Regions from separate parts of the Neptunomonas sp. XY-337 genome, predicted to be linked through region 1. Evidence: predicted binding sites of a transcription regulator. Region 1 holds the regulator's gene; each other region holds the start of a gene.
The links. Region 1 encodes sigma-54, which starts transcription at its own class of promoters, with help from an activator protein. Its sites were predicted from a motif close to TGGCACNNNNNTTGCTNT; they were not measured.
Positions count from the first base shown of each region.

Region 2: nirB (nitrite reductase large subunit NirB) is a predicted target of sigma-54. The motif match lies at 2,317-2,334, and genes of this name have one in related genera.
Region 3: fliE (flagellar hook-basal body complex protein FliE) is a predicted target of sigma-54. The motif match lies at 3,140-3,157, and genes of this name have one in related genera.

Region 1 covers NZ_SPLL01000002.1:174,824-179,465, forward strand. Annotated here, with positions in the region: gene rapZ (RNase adapter RapZ) at 1-544, opposite strand, end outside; gene ptsN (PTS IIA-like nitrogen regulatory protein PtsN) at 558-1,013, opposite strand; gene hpf (ribosome hibernation promoting factor) at 1,032-1,322, opposite strand; gene E4L36_RS04450 (RNA polymerase factor sigma-54) at 1,369-2,880, opposite strand; gene lptB (LPS export ABC transporter ATP-binding protein) at 2,919-3,647, opposite strand; gene lptA (lipopolysaccharide transport periplasmic protein LptA) at 3,651-4,142, opposite strand; gene lptC (LPS export ABC transporter periplasmic protein LptC) at 4,126-4,642, opposite strand, start outside.
Region 2 covers NZ_SPLL01000003.1:440,724-445,365, forward strand. Annotated here, with positions in the region: gene nirB (nitrite reductase large subunit NirB) at 1-2,126, opposite strand, end outside; gene E4L36_RS09210 (ABC transporter ATP-binding protein) at 2,448-3,335, opposite strand; gene E4L36_RS09215 (ABC transporter permease) at 3,378-4,313, opposite strand; gene E4L36_RS09220 (CmpA/NrtA family ABC transporter substrate-binding protein) at 4,404-4,642, opposite strand, start outside.
Region 3 covers NZ_SPLL01000003.1:295,599-300,240, forward strand. Annotated here, with positions in the region: gene fliG (flagellar motor switch protein FliG) at 1-964, opposite strand, end outside; gene fliF (flagellar basal-body MS-ring/collar protein FliF) at 954-2,633, opposite strand; gene fliE (flagellar hook-basal body complex protein FliE) at 2,661-3,011, opposite strand; gene E4L36_RS08550 (3'-5' exonuclease) at 3,180-3,809, opposite strand; gene E4L36_RS08555 (DUF294 nucleotidyltransferase-like domain-containing protein) at 3,809-4,642, opposite strand, start outside.

The sequences.
Region 1 (4,642 bases):
CATCCATAGGGACGCCATGCTTGAAACCGAAGGATTCAAATTGTAATGAGAGCGCCTGATCTTTACGTTGCGCAACGCGCAGCTTAACAGTGTCTCTGAGTTCGTATAGCGATAGACGCGTTGTATCAACACGTATATCTGCCAAATCGGCTATTGGGGAGAGCAGGTTGTGCTCAAAATTGATTGCATCTGATAAGTTATCAACACGGTCAGCCAGCGGATGGCGGCGGCGCGTTGAGCTGTATCGACGTAGGAGTGTTTCGTGAGAGGCGTCAAGGTAGACCATCTCAACACTGATCTCGTTATTACGCTTAACTTGATGCCAGATATCGGGCAGTTTTTCTAGGTTGCTGGACAGGTTACGGGCGTCGATACAGACGGCAACCCGCTTGAGTTGAGCATCATCATCAGTGATGTGAGAGATCAGTTCCGGGAGTAACTTGGCTGGAAGGTTGTCAATGCAATAAAAACCAACATCTTCTAGTGCCTGTAATGCGGTACTTTTTCCTGAGCCTGAGCGGCCACTGATGATTACCAGTTTCATGGTCTTTGCTCAATTAGTTGAAGGTGGACTCCAAAATCTGCATCAATTCCGAATCGCTTGCGGCGCTGCGCATTTTGTTACGATTATCCTCTTTGCTGAACGCTTCGGCGAGTGCGCCAAGGGTGGCAAGGTGCTGATCACACGCATCCTCGGGAACCAACAAAAAAAACATCAGGTCCACTGGGCGGTTGTCAATCGCATCAAAGTCCACCGGAGTTGCTAAGCGGACGAACACACCGACGGCTTCTTGCAGACCGGGGAAACGGCAGTGGGGTATCGCTACCCCATCGCCGATGCCGGTACTGCCTAACCTTTCCCTGTTAATTAATCCTGAAAATACTGCTTCTTCAGCTAGGTCGCTGTGCGATTGGGCGAGATGCTCGCTGATAATCTCAAGCGTCCTTTTTTTGCTGCCACCCTCTAAGTTGTTAAAGACTCGATCAGATGACAGCAGGGATAAAATTGACATGTTAGGCAGATCTATTCGTTATTTGTGACTTTTCATTTTTTCTTTGTGCTTAATGATTTGACGGTCAAGTTTGTCCGTTAAACCATCCAGCGCAGCATACATATCTTCGTGCTCATTCGCAGCAAAAATTTCACCGCCAGCAACGTGCATATTCGCTTCGGCCTTTTGGCTCTGCTTATCGACACTCAGGGTCACCTGTACGTTGGTGATGTTATCAAAATGGCGCTCCAATTTTTCAAACTTTGTATGAACATACTCAGACAGTGCTTCAGTAAGTTCTACGTGATGACCTGTAATGTTAATTTGCATAGCTATCTCCTTTACACAACAGCAGATGTGCTGTTAACAGAACTCATTAAACCAAACGCTTTCGCTCATTAGAAGGCGCGATTCCCATCGCTTCTCTATATTTTGCGATCGTTCGGCGCGCTACTTGAATACCTTCTTCATCCAGAAGTTTGGCAATCTTGTTGTCGCTTAGAGGTTTGGCTGGGTTTTCAGCTGCAATTAGCTTTTTGATGACAGCACGAATGGCTGTAGAGGAGGCTGCACCTCCGTCACTGGTATTCACGTGGCTTGAGAAGAAGTATTTCAACTCAAAAATGCCCCGTGGAGTATGCATATACTTTTGGGTTGTTACTCGGGAGATGGTTGACTCGTGCATCTCGACCGCTTCGGCAATATCGTGCAACACCATAGGCTTCATTGCCTCTTCGCCGTGCTCGAAAAAGTCCAGCTGCCGCTCAACAATCTGCTGCGAGACTTTTAGCATGGTTTCATTGCGGCTTTGCAGGCTTTTAATAAACCAACGTGCTTCCTGAAGATGATTCTTGAGATACGTGTTATCGGCGCTGCTATCGGCGCGCTTGATAAGGCTTGCGTACTCGGTGTTGATTTTCAGTGTCGGCGAGGCATCGTTATTGAGCCGTACCGTCCACTCACCTTTTACTTTTTCCACAAAGACGTCGGGTATCACGTATTCAGCGGCAGTATTGGAGATATAAGCCCCCGGCTGAGGGTTGAGTGACTGAATAAGCGTGACTACGGCTTGTAATTGTGGCTCTTTCAAGCGCAAACGACGCATTAACTGGCGATAATCATGCGTCCCCAGTAGGTGTATATACTGGCGGCATAGCGTTAGTGCTTGAGCCAAAAGAGGCGGCTTTTCTGGTAATTGCTCCAATTGAATGGCAAGGCACTCGCCCAAATCCCTTGCTGCAACACCGGGAGGATCAAACTGTTGAATGCGTTTGAGTACTGCCTCAACTTCATCGAGTTCACTTTCCGCAAATTGCTCGGGTTGCGCTTTTTGTAGATGCTCTAAAATATCTTCGGTGGAGACGCGCAGATAACCAGCGCTATCGATACCATCAATGATGACTTCGGCAATCGCGACATCCGTTTGGCTCATTGGTGTCAGGTTGAGTTGCCATTCCAAATGATCTTGTAACGTCTCTTCGGAGGTGTCGTTAGACTCCATGAAATCATCGTCACGACTAGCCGCGCTGCTGGAACCGCTGCTTATTTGATAAGTGTCGTCCCACGATGAATCGGTGGCCAGCTCCTCAGGAATATCGTTGCTCCACTCCTCCTCAAAGGCAGGTTCAGCGTCTTCACTCTTGGCGCTAGCTTCTGCTGTTGCTTGAGTGGTCGCATCTTCACTGGGGGTGGTGAGCTCTTTAGATTCTGTTTCTGCCGCTGAGGCGTCGCTTTCTTCGCCTGTTTCTAGCATCGGATTACTCTCCAATGCTTCTTGGATTTCGTGCTGTAGGTCCAGGGTTGATAGTTGTAGCAGTTTGATCGCTTGCTGCAACTGGGGGGTCATCGTGAGATGTTGCCCCATTTTAAGCTGTAAAGATTGCTTCATAATTTTGTAGAACTACTCCGAAACAGCAAGATCGTCACTTAGAGTCTAAAGGTATCCCCAAGGTAAGCAGCTTTTACCTGTTCGTTGGCGAGAATGTCTTGCGGTGAACCGTGAGCAAGAATCACTCCTTCACTAACAATATAGGCCTTTTCGCAGATATCCAATGTTTCTCGTACATTGTGATCGGTAATGAGTACGCCGATGCCTCTGGATTGCAGGTGTTTAATTGTCTGCTTGATATCGTTCACAGAGATAGGGTCGACGCCAGCGAAGGGCTCGTCTAGCAATATAAAACTTGGCTCTGAGGCGAGCGCTCTGGCTATTTCGACACGTCGACGTTCGCCACCAGATAGTGCCATCCCTAGGCTATCGCGCAGATGACTTATATGGAACTCTTCTAAAAGGCTCTCGAGCTTTTCACGCCGTTGCGCAGCTGACAGTTCAGGACGCATCTCGAGAATGCCCATCAGGTTGTCGTGAACGCTAAGCTTGCGAAATATTGACGCTTCTTGAGGGAGGTAACCGACACCGCGACGTGCGCGCTCGTGCATGGGCATCGCTGTGACATCGTCGTTATCGATACGAATAGCGCCGTTATCGGCACCAATTAAGCCCACGATCATGTAAAAACAGGTGGTTTTACCAGCCCCGTTGGGGCCCAGTAAGCCCACGATTTCGCCGCTTGCTACGTTGAGTGATACATCGATAACGACACGGCGCTTTTTATATGATTTGGCAAGATGCAGCGCTTCGAGTTGTTTAGTCATCCGCTACTGCTTTCCTTTGGGCTGAATCACCATCTGAACCTTACCGCTGCCGCCATAGGCGTTTACGACAGCTTTATCCATCTGATACACAATCCGCTCGCCGGTGAAGTTGTCACGTGCTTGTTCCACGCGTGCTTGCCCTTTGATCGTAACGGTTTGCTTCGCTATCTCGTAAACCATGCTGTTGCCAAAGGCATCTGTGATGGGCTTATCCTGTGTTGGCTGCTGACGAAAGTTAGCAGGTTTTCCGGTGGCAACGATGCGACTCACGTCCCCATCTTTGCGAAACAGCTCAACGCGGGCAGCGTGAATCTCCATGGAACCTTGCTTCATCACCACATTGCCTGTGTAGATTGTGGTGCCGCTCTGCTCATTCATTTGCGCGCTATCTGCACTGATATGAATCGGTTGATCACGGTCTGTTGGTAGCGCGACGCTCTGCTGGGTGAGCAGCAAACCGATGATGACAAGTGCCACGCTATTTTTTATCAACATGAAATGTACCTTCTACGTTTGAATGTAGCTCGGAAATTTGCGTATTGTAATCGACAGTCATGCCTGTTGCTGTAGTAATGCTTTGGCCCGAGCGAAAGGTGACAGGCGCAGAGGTCTCTGCGATACCGCGCTTATGGTGTAAGGTCAGGCGAGAGGTATCTAGCTGTGTACTGTCGTTGTCCGCAGGATTATGCGTTACTGTTACGGCCTCTTCAAGCAGCAGCTTATCTTCGTTATCGAATAACGTCCCCTTTTCGCTCTGGGCGCTAATCTTTGCATTCGCTTTGAAAACCGTGATCTCTGGCTTTGCCAGCTGGGCTTGCAGCTGCTTTGGGTAGTGCTCAAGAGAAGTTGCGTGTAACCGCTGAACAAGCCGCCCGTCGGTGCCAAATTCGCGCGCCGTGGTGTCACGCATAAAATAGTCCACACCGGAAGAAACAACGGTCGCCGCTTGATCGCTCTTTTGGTCTGAGTCACTAAATGCCCAGTAGAGAAAGAGG
Region 2 (4,642 bases), on a different contig from region 1:
GTGTAGCCGGGCGCGACTAGCCCAAAAATCTGGTTATTCCAAAGCGCGCACTCACCTACGGCATAGATCGATGGATCAGATGTCTGGCACTGATCATTCACCGTGATGCCGCCACGCTCACCCACGCGTAGGTCACTCTCTCTTGCCAACGTGTCTTGCGGTCGTATACCCGCTGAGAAAAGAATCAGGTCGGTTTCAAGATAGGAGCCATCGGCAAAATTCATCCGGTAACGGTGCTGTTCACCCGCAATAATCTCTGCGGTGGCTTTATCACAGTGGACATCCACGCCCAGTTCAGTGATCTTCTGCTTGAGTAACTGCCCACCATCACGATCTAGCTGCACAGGCATCAATTGTGGCGCAAACTCCACCACGTGAGCTTTTAACCCCAACGACTTCAGCGCATTGGCAGCTTCCAACCCCAGCAAGCCCCCGCCCACAACCACCCCAACCTGAGCATCGCTCGCGCTGGCCCGTATGTTATCGAGATCTTCCAAGGTGCGATAAACAAAGCAGGCCTCACCGTCATTGCCCGGAATAGGCGGCACAAAGGGATAAGAACCCGTTGCTAACACTAATGTATCGTAAGGGAAGGTTTCCGATGCGGTGACCACGGCCTTGTTCTCACGATCAATACGCTGTGCCGCTTGGCCTAAATGAAGGTGCAGACCGGGTTGATCATAAAAACCCGGCTCAACCAAGCAAAGATCATCGTAACTCGCACCCGAAAAATACTCAGAGAGGTGCACCCGGTCATACGCGGCACAAGGCTCTTCGCAGAGTACGTGAACTTCAGTAGGGTCGCTCGCGGTGGCAACCAATTGCTCAACAAAGTGCTGCCCTACCATGCCGTTACCAACCACAACGATGCGGTGTTTCTGTTGCTCATTCATAGCTGCTTCCCTCTTATCTTCCGGTTGCAGTGACGCACGGCAAAGCGCCTCGCCAAACAGCAAGTGCTGCTTGCATGGGTTTAAATCCGTGCGTGCATTAAGTTGTTCGAAATACCACTGACCATGGCGGACATCGCCATAAAGTACAGCGCCGATTAGACGACCATCGCGCAGCCACAGCTTGCGATACTCCCGATGAGTCTGGTCGTGATAGACAAGAAATTCTGCGTGAGGCGGTGCGATATCCCCGCAAGAGAACAGCTCCACACCACTGATTTTTAATTGCGTCGCAACAGGCTGCTCTTGGTAAGCAGCCGGCTGGCCCAGCAGTACTTGGCTAAGTACCTGCGCCTGTTGCCAGATGGGTGCAACCAACCCGTAGGTGTGGTCGCCAAATTGGCAGCACTCGCCCAGTGCATAGATATTGGCATCAGAGGTACGCAGTTGCTGATCAACTACGATGCCGCGCTTAACGGTCAGCTCCGTGCTCGCGGCAACCTCACAGTTAGGCCGAATCCCAATCGCTGTTACCACTAACTCCGCAGCTAACGATAAGCCGTTGTCCAACTGCACAGACGTTACACACTCATCACCGACAAACTCGCTAACCTGCGCTTCCAACGCAAAACGGATACCGCGGGCTTCGAGTGTCTCTTGCAGCAGTTGGGCTGACTGGGCGTCTAGCTGCCGGTTTAACAGGTATCGGCTGCGGTGGACCAAGGTAACGTCCATACCTAGCCGACGCAGCCCCTCAGCCGCCTCCAAACCTAAAAAGCCGCCTCCCACAACCACCGCTTTACCCTGGTGCTGCGCATGTTGCTGTAGGTCATCCACATCAGCCAGAGTACGAAACCGATAGAGGTTGCCCAACTGCTCACCCGGCACGTTTAGCGCCAGCGGGTGAGAACCTGTTGCGATAACAAGCTGGTCGTACTCAAGTGTGCGCCCCTGGTCGCTAACCACATGGCGCGCTTGGGTATCGATCGCGACGATACGCTCCTGCTGATACAGGGCGATCCCTGCTGCGTCGTACCATGACGGCGTGAGCGTCATGATATCGCTGAGGCTCAACTCTTTACCCAGCAGCGGCGATAACAGCACACGGTTATAGCTACCGCCCGCTTCCTCGCCAAATACGCTAATGGCAAAGCGCTCAGGCGCGGCTTTTTGTAGTAGCTGCAGCAAGCGTCCACTCGCCATGCCATTACCGATGATAATCAGTCGTTGTTTCATTGCTCTTTCCAATAAAAAAGGCGCACGCACCACAGGCATTTAAACCTGTGGTGACGAACGCCTTTGTTCATCGCTGCCTAATTGTTATGTCCGAGGCTAACTAAAGCCGTGTTCAGTTCTTATTTTTATTGTGTTCGTTCTAGTTGTTTTAGGCGCTGTTATTATTTTTATATTGCGACTACACAGATCTTTAGCAGATGGTGTGCCAGATATTAAATGTTGTTATTTTTCAAATATTTAAAAAACAAAAAGGCCGTTCTAAACAGCAACCTAGGGCTGTTTTTGCACCCTTTCACACCATCGGTGCCATGATGGTGCAAACTATGCCGCTTGCTCCGTATCGTCGTTCGTTTGATTTGGTGTCAGCGCAAGGGTAACCGCCGCACCTGACGCGGGTTTAGTGCTTTGTTGCGCATCGGGGGAGCGCTGCTTCTCGTAGAGGAACTTCAGTACCTGATGACGATATTGGTTGTACTCGGGGTTATCTGCCAGCGCGATGCGATCACGCGGTCTCGGTAGATCGATATTAAGAATCTCGCCCACCGTTGCTGCAGGCCCGTTAGTCATCATGACGATACGATCTGAGAGTAGGACCGCTTCATCCACATCGTGGGTGATCATAATAACGGTGTTGTTGAGGTCAGCCTGAATCTCCATTAACGAGTCTTGCAGATGGGCACGTGTTAGCGCATCCAGTGCACCAAAGGGTTCGTCCATCAGCAGCACCGTTGGCTGCATCGCCAATGCTCTGGCGATACCAACCCGCTGCTTCATCCCACCCGATATTTCGTCGGGCCGTTTATCAAGCGCATGGTCCATATGCACCAATGCGAGGTTATGCTCAATCCAGTCGCGCATTTCCGCTTTATTCATCCGCTTACCAAAGACCTGCTTCACCGCTAACTCAACGTTCTCATAGGCATTCAGCCAAGGCAGCAATGAGTGGTTTTGGAACACCACAGCGCGCTCTGGCCCCGGTGAGTTCACCTCTTTACCGTCGAGCAAACAGCCACCTTCCGTGGCTTGGTAAAGACCTGCAATAATATTCAGCACGGTGGATTTGCCGCAGCCAGAGTGGCCAATCAGGGAGACAAACTCCCCTTTGTTGATCGTCAGATTCACATTACTCAGTGCTTTAAACGGTCCATTTGGGGTTGGAAAGTCGATATCAACTTGGGTTAGTTCAAGGTGTTTCGGAGGCTGAGACATAACCTTTCTCCTTTTAATTCAGCAACATTTTCAGCAACGGTATTAGCGCAGCACTGCACTCTTATCCCACGACACTTTGCGTTGCAGCATCAACATACAGCGGTCTAATAGGAAGCCGATCAAACCGATCACCAATACAGCCACCATAATGCGGCCTAGCGAGTTTGAACTGCCGTTTTGAAATTCATCCCATACAAATTTGCCAAGGCCCGGATTCTGCGCCAGCATCTCAGCAGCGATCAGTACCATCCAAGCAATACCCAATGACAGACGCAGGCCAGTGAAGATCATGGGAATCGCAGAGGGCAACACGATTTTCATCACATGAGTGAGCCAGCTAAGACGCAGTACCTGCGAGACGTTTTGTAAGTCTTTACTGATTCCCGAGACACCCACCGCCGTGTTCAATAAGGTTGGCCACAAACAGCACAGCGATACCGTCACCAACGAGGTGATAAAGGACTTCGCGAACATCGGGTCTTTACTGACATAAACCGCACTGACAACCATGGTTACTAGCGGCAGCCACGCCAATGGAGAGACCGGCTTGAAAAGCTGAATCAGTGGATTAAATGCGCTATACAAAGTCTGATTAAGTCCGATAACGATGCCAGCAGGAATCGCAATCAGTGAAGCGAAAAAGAACCCTGCCATCACAGTGACTAGGCTCGTTCCGATCTGATCAAAGAAGGTCGGCTTGCCGGTGTATGGTCGGACTTTAATCACCGCATCAGGGTTTTTCGCCAGTTTTTTAGCATTGCGCTGCTCTTGGCGCTCATAGAAGGCTTGCTCTTTTTGGCGCTCGCGCTGATGTTCACCAATGAGGTTGGTCGCTTGTTGATAGACCGCAACAGGGCCTGGAAACGTGCCCAGCGATGTGTGGATATTTTTAGCGCCAACCTCCCAAATAAATAGAAAGAGGAGTAAGCCGATCAGCGGAATCACCAGCTGTTTACTCTGTTGGGCGACAAAAGCCATAGAATCAGACACGCGGTGGCTTAATGTTGAGGTACTCATAACAGGTTTCCTTTTGGGAACAGGAAACGCCCGACAGACGGGCGCTGACGATTAATTATCCGATAGCAAGACCTGCTCACCTTTCAGGCCAATTTTGAACTGCTGCAGGTAAGCGTTTGGCTGAGTGCCGTCGTAAACGATGTTGTCGATGAAGTGGGTTTGCGGTGCTCTGAAGCCATCTTCCGTTGCAAAGTCAGGGAACATGCTCGCATCCATTTTGCCCTCTTCGATAAGCGCTTGGGCCGCTTGTGCGTAGATATCAGGGCGGTACACCTGCTTAGCAATATCCA
Region 3 (4,642 bases), on a different contig from region 1:
CACCATCATCCGCCAAGCGTCGCGCCGTCGCCAGAATCTCTTTTTGCGCCTCTTCCACTTCACTAACACGTACCGGACCTTTCGCTTCAAGGTCGTCTTTAAGCAGCTCCGCAGCACGTTTAGACATATTGCGATAGATCTTATCCTGCAGCGCACTATCAGCACCTTTCAGGGCAAGCAGAAGCACATCTGTGGAGATCTCCCGCAGTATCACCTGAATACCCCGATCATCCACATCGATAAGATTATCAAATACGAACATCAGATCTTGAATCTGATTCGCAAGTCCTTCATCCACTTCACGAATATTCTCCATCAACTCAGCTTCAATTGAGCTTTCGATGAAGTTCATAATCTCAGACGCTTGCTTCACACCACCCAACACACGGGACTGCCCAGAACGAGAGCTGGTGAACTGTACTTCGAGCATATCGTTCAACTCTTGCAGCGCCTGAGGCTGTATTCGATCCAGTGCAGCAACCCGCATCATAATATCGAGCCGCACTTTGTCATCGAAAAACGCCAATACACTGGCAGCCTGATCTGGCTCGAGATAAGAAACCACCACAGCTTGGATCTGGGGGTGCTCAAAGCGAATCGTTTCTGCAATCTGACGCGGCTCCATCCAGCGCATCGTATCAAGGCCGGAGGTGTTGGTGGTTGCAAGGATTCGATCAAGCAAAGTCTTCGCCTTCTCTTCACCAAGCGCTTGGTTCAACATAGCGCGAATATAGCGATCGTTATTGATACCAATACCAGTTTGATCGCTGACAAGGTGCATAAAATCCGACACCACACCCTCGACACGCGATTGAGGGACATTATCAAGCTGAGTCATGGCTTCGCCGATAAGCTGGACCTCTTTAGGCCCGAGGTGTTTAAGGACTTCAGCTGCATCCTCTTCACCTAAGCTGATCATCAAGATCGCAGCTTTTTCAATGTCCGTTAGCTCTTCATCGCTCATCGTCACCAATCCACTGTTTTACCGCTTGCGCGACACGCGCTGGGTCTTCAGCAATCATGCTGCGCACAGCGTTGAGCTGATATTCAAAGCTTTCATTCGGGGTGGGCATCATGCCATCACCGCCAGTACCAAACGTCACCTTATCAGAGGCAAGCTCGCCGCTATCCAAACCCTCTAGTTCAGCAGCAACCCCTCCAGAACCATCAGCATCGCCATCGACTGGCGTTCCACCCGCCGCAGCTAAGCTTTTCATAATAGGCCGCAATACTGCGAAGATCAGGATAATCACTAGCAAGAAAGCACCCACTTTCTTTGCAATATCCCAAACGAAAGGCTCCATCCAGATTGGTACATCTTCATCTGTGATCGGCTGCTCGGGAACAAATGGAGAATTAATGACGTTAACGCTATCGCCACGCGCAGCCATATAACCGACGGCATCCTGTACGAGAATTCGTAGGCGCTGTAGCTCATTTTCAGTCCAAGGAGTTTTAACAGAATCCCCAGATGCTGCATCCACAGACACTAAATCATCAACCACCACGGCGACGGTGATTCGTTCAACTTTACCGCTCTGGTGTTTCGTGTAAGAGATAGAGCGGTCTAACTCAAAGTTGCGTGTCGCTTGCTTTTTCGAGCTGCCGGGCACAGGAGCGTTAGGCGCCGCCGCACCCTCACCGGCAACTTCAGGCACGGCAGTAGGACCTGGCGGCTGGTTCGATAGTGCGCCGGGAATTCCCTGAGCAGCCGCAACCCCAACACGGTTCTCATCTACAGTTTGCTCACTGCGTAACGCCGGCAGATCGGGGTTATACAACTCATCGGTTTGCTCAACGGAGGTGAAGTCCACATCCGCTGAGACCTCAGCGCGGAAACGCCCTTGCCCAACAACCGGTAGCAAAATACTGTTTACACGGTTTAACAGCGTCTCTTCGACTTTACGAGCATACTCAAACTGCTTGGCAGCCAGCACCACATCTTCATCTTCATCGCGCGTGTTAAGCAGATGACCACGCTGGTTGACGACAGTCACGTCTTTAACATCCAGCGCTGGAATTGAAGATGCGACGAGGCTAGCAATAGCAGCTACCTGTGTACGCTCAAGCTTACGTCCCGAGAAAAGCTCTAAAAAAACTGAAGCACTCGCCGGCTTCTGATCTCTGACAAAAACAGTTTCCTTCGGTATCGCAAGGTGTACCCGAGCACTACGTACTGCAACCATACTAGAGATAGTACGCGCTAACTCACCCTCTAACCCACGCCGGTAGCGGGCATTCTCCATAAACTGACTCACACCCAAGCTTTGCTCTTTGTCGAGCAGTTCAAAGCCCACGGTTTTATCAGCAGTGAAACCTTCGGATGCCAGTTTTAAACGGGCCTGATGAACATACGCTTCGGGCACCAAGACCGCACGCGCATCACCTTCAAATTTATAAGGAATGTTATAGAGCTTGAGCTGTTCGATGACTTCATTCGCATCGACAAACTCAAGATTGGAGAAAAGCACACGATAATCAGGAGCTTTAGACCAGAGCACAACAGCAAAACCGATCGCGATGCTGGCGGCCAATCCTACCATCAAGCCAAACTGGCGCAGAATAGTGAGCTTGCTAAAGCCCTCCATTAAACTTCCGGGCCCTGTTTGAACAGTGACAGTATTGTTATCCATAGCTGCTGTTTTTAATTCTTATCAGCCTTATACAGGCATTTTCATGATGTCTTCGTACGCTGTAACCAAACGGTTGCGAACCTGAGTCATAGCCTCAAAAGAGACCGATGCTTTCTGCAATTGAACCATAACCTGTGTAAGCTCAACGCTAGGATCGCCCTGCTCATATGCAGTCGCCATACGCGATGCCGTCTGTTGCGTTTCGTGAACCTTATCCACCGCGGTCTTTAAAAGCGTGCCGAACCCTTCCGTCTTTTCTACAGGCTGAGGCGCCATATTAGGAGTCAATTTATTGACATCCATAACACCTTGCTGTGCATCTGCTTTCATTGCACGCATCTGCATAAGAACACTATTGATATCAGCACGTTCGATCATAGCTAACCCAAGAATCGTCGGTTTATTGGCATTATAAGTAACTTTGCTTTGTAAACAAGCGTCAGAAAAACCTTTATCGTCATTATTATGGCGGTAAGAGCGGCGTTTTATCTTTCGCACCTATATAGAAAGCAAAAAGCGAGCCAAAAGCTCGCCTTTCTAAACCGACTAACAAGATACCTCAGGTGGATCTCCGTACTTCAAGCGCACATACATCAACGCAACCGTAATCGCATCTCCTAATGCAGTATGACGCTCCAACATGGGGATATCTAAGTGTTTCGAGATTGTGTCGAAACGCAGATCAATATTGCCCCCAACCGAGCGCCACTTGATAATGTCATGGTAAACATGAGATAGCTCGATTGCCTTGGAAGGTAAACCGAATCCGTAGCGCGGGCGGATAAATTTATCCAGCATGCGGATATCATAGTTAACGTAATAGCCCAGAATCGGCCGATTCCCTACAAAGTCCAGCACCTGGTTCAGCGCTTCCTCTAGCTCAATACCGTCGGCTAGGTCTTGAGCTCTTATCTTATGGACTTTAATTGACTCACCCGTAAGCGTTTTAGGTGGTTTCAACTTGATATCCAAGCGCTCACTCGTAAGCACTTTATTACCTTTAACCCGTACTGCGCCGATCGAAATAATATCGGCGTTTTTTACATCCAAGCCCGTCGTTTCACAATCAAGAGAAACCACTTCATCCCCTTGATACGGCTCGAAAAGATGAGCATAAGGTCCAGTCTTATGCTCTAACTTCTCTTTCATTCTTCTTATTGTGCGAGGAATTATCATTACCTGCCCCCTAAGTGGTATTTCAACTCAAGATGCTTCTTAAAGCCTTTAACGATATGAAACGCATCCCGTAAAAGGTCACGCTCCATCTTATTCAATGATTGCAGGTCGAGGGTATTAGGCGTTAGATCAACACCCGCTTCCTGTTCATCAGCGCGTTTAATTTGCTGGCGCAAACGCAGTTGGATGAACAGGCCTAAAGCTTCGGTTAAGTCCTTCGCATGGCGCTCTTCGATAACGCCTGCTTCCGCTAATGCTTCAAGACGCTTAAAGGTGTTTGTCGCCAATATACGATGTTCCAGCGCAATTGTTCTTACACCATGGACAATCGGAAAAATGCCACCTTTCTTCACATCCAATTGGCCTTTGTCCTTTAGGTTGCCGAAGAAAGTCAGCGGTGTATCAAAGTCCAATGCAACTTTCGCGAAGTGAGAGAAAAACAGGTCGTTATTTTTTAAAGACTTAAAGAACCAGTTACGCCCCGCTTTAAAGAGTGCTGGATTACCTGCAACAGGCTTAGCATCCACAGCAATCGCAAGGTTCATTTGGTCCTGCTCTTCCCAGCTCGATGACCAATCCGAAAGTTTTTGCGTCCAATCCCCCAATGAGTTCACCCATTCAGGATTTGATACCATGATATCTCCCGGACATTTCGGATAACCAAACTCTATAAGCTGCTTACTGAAGCGCTGCATCACTTCATGCATTTCTGGCCAAGCTAAGCCATCACGATAGATAAGCGCGTTGTCCTGATCTGTCTTCATGATCTGCTCACCGCGTCCCTCAGACCCCATCACGATCAAGCACACATGAGGCTGAATATCGGGTGGCAC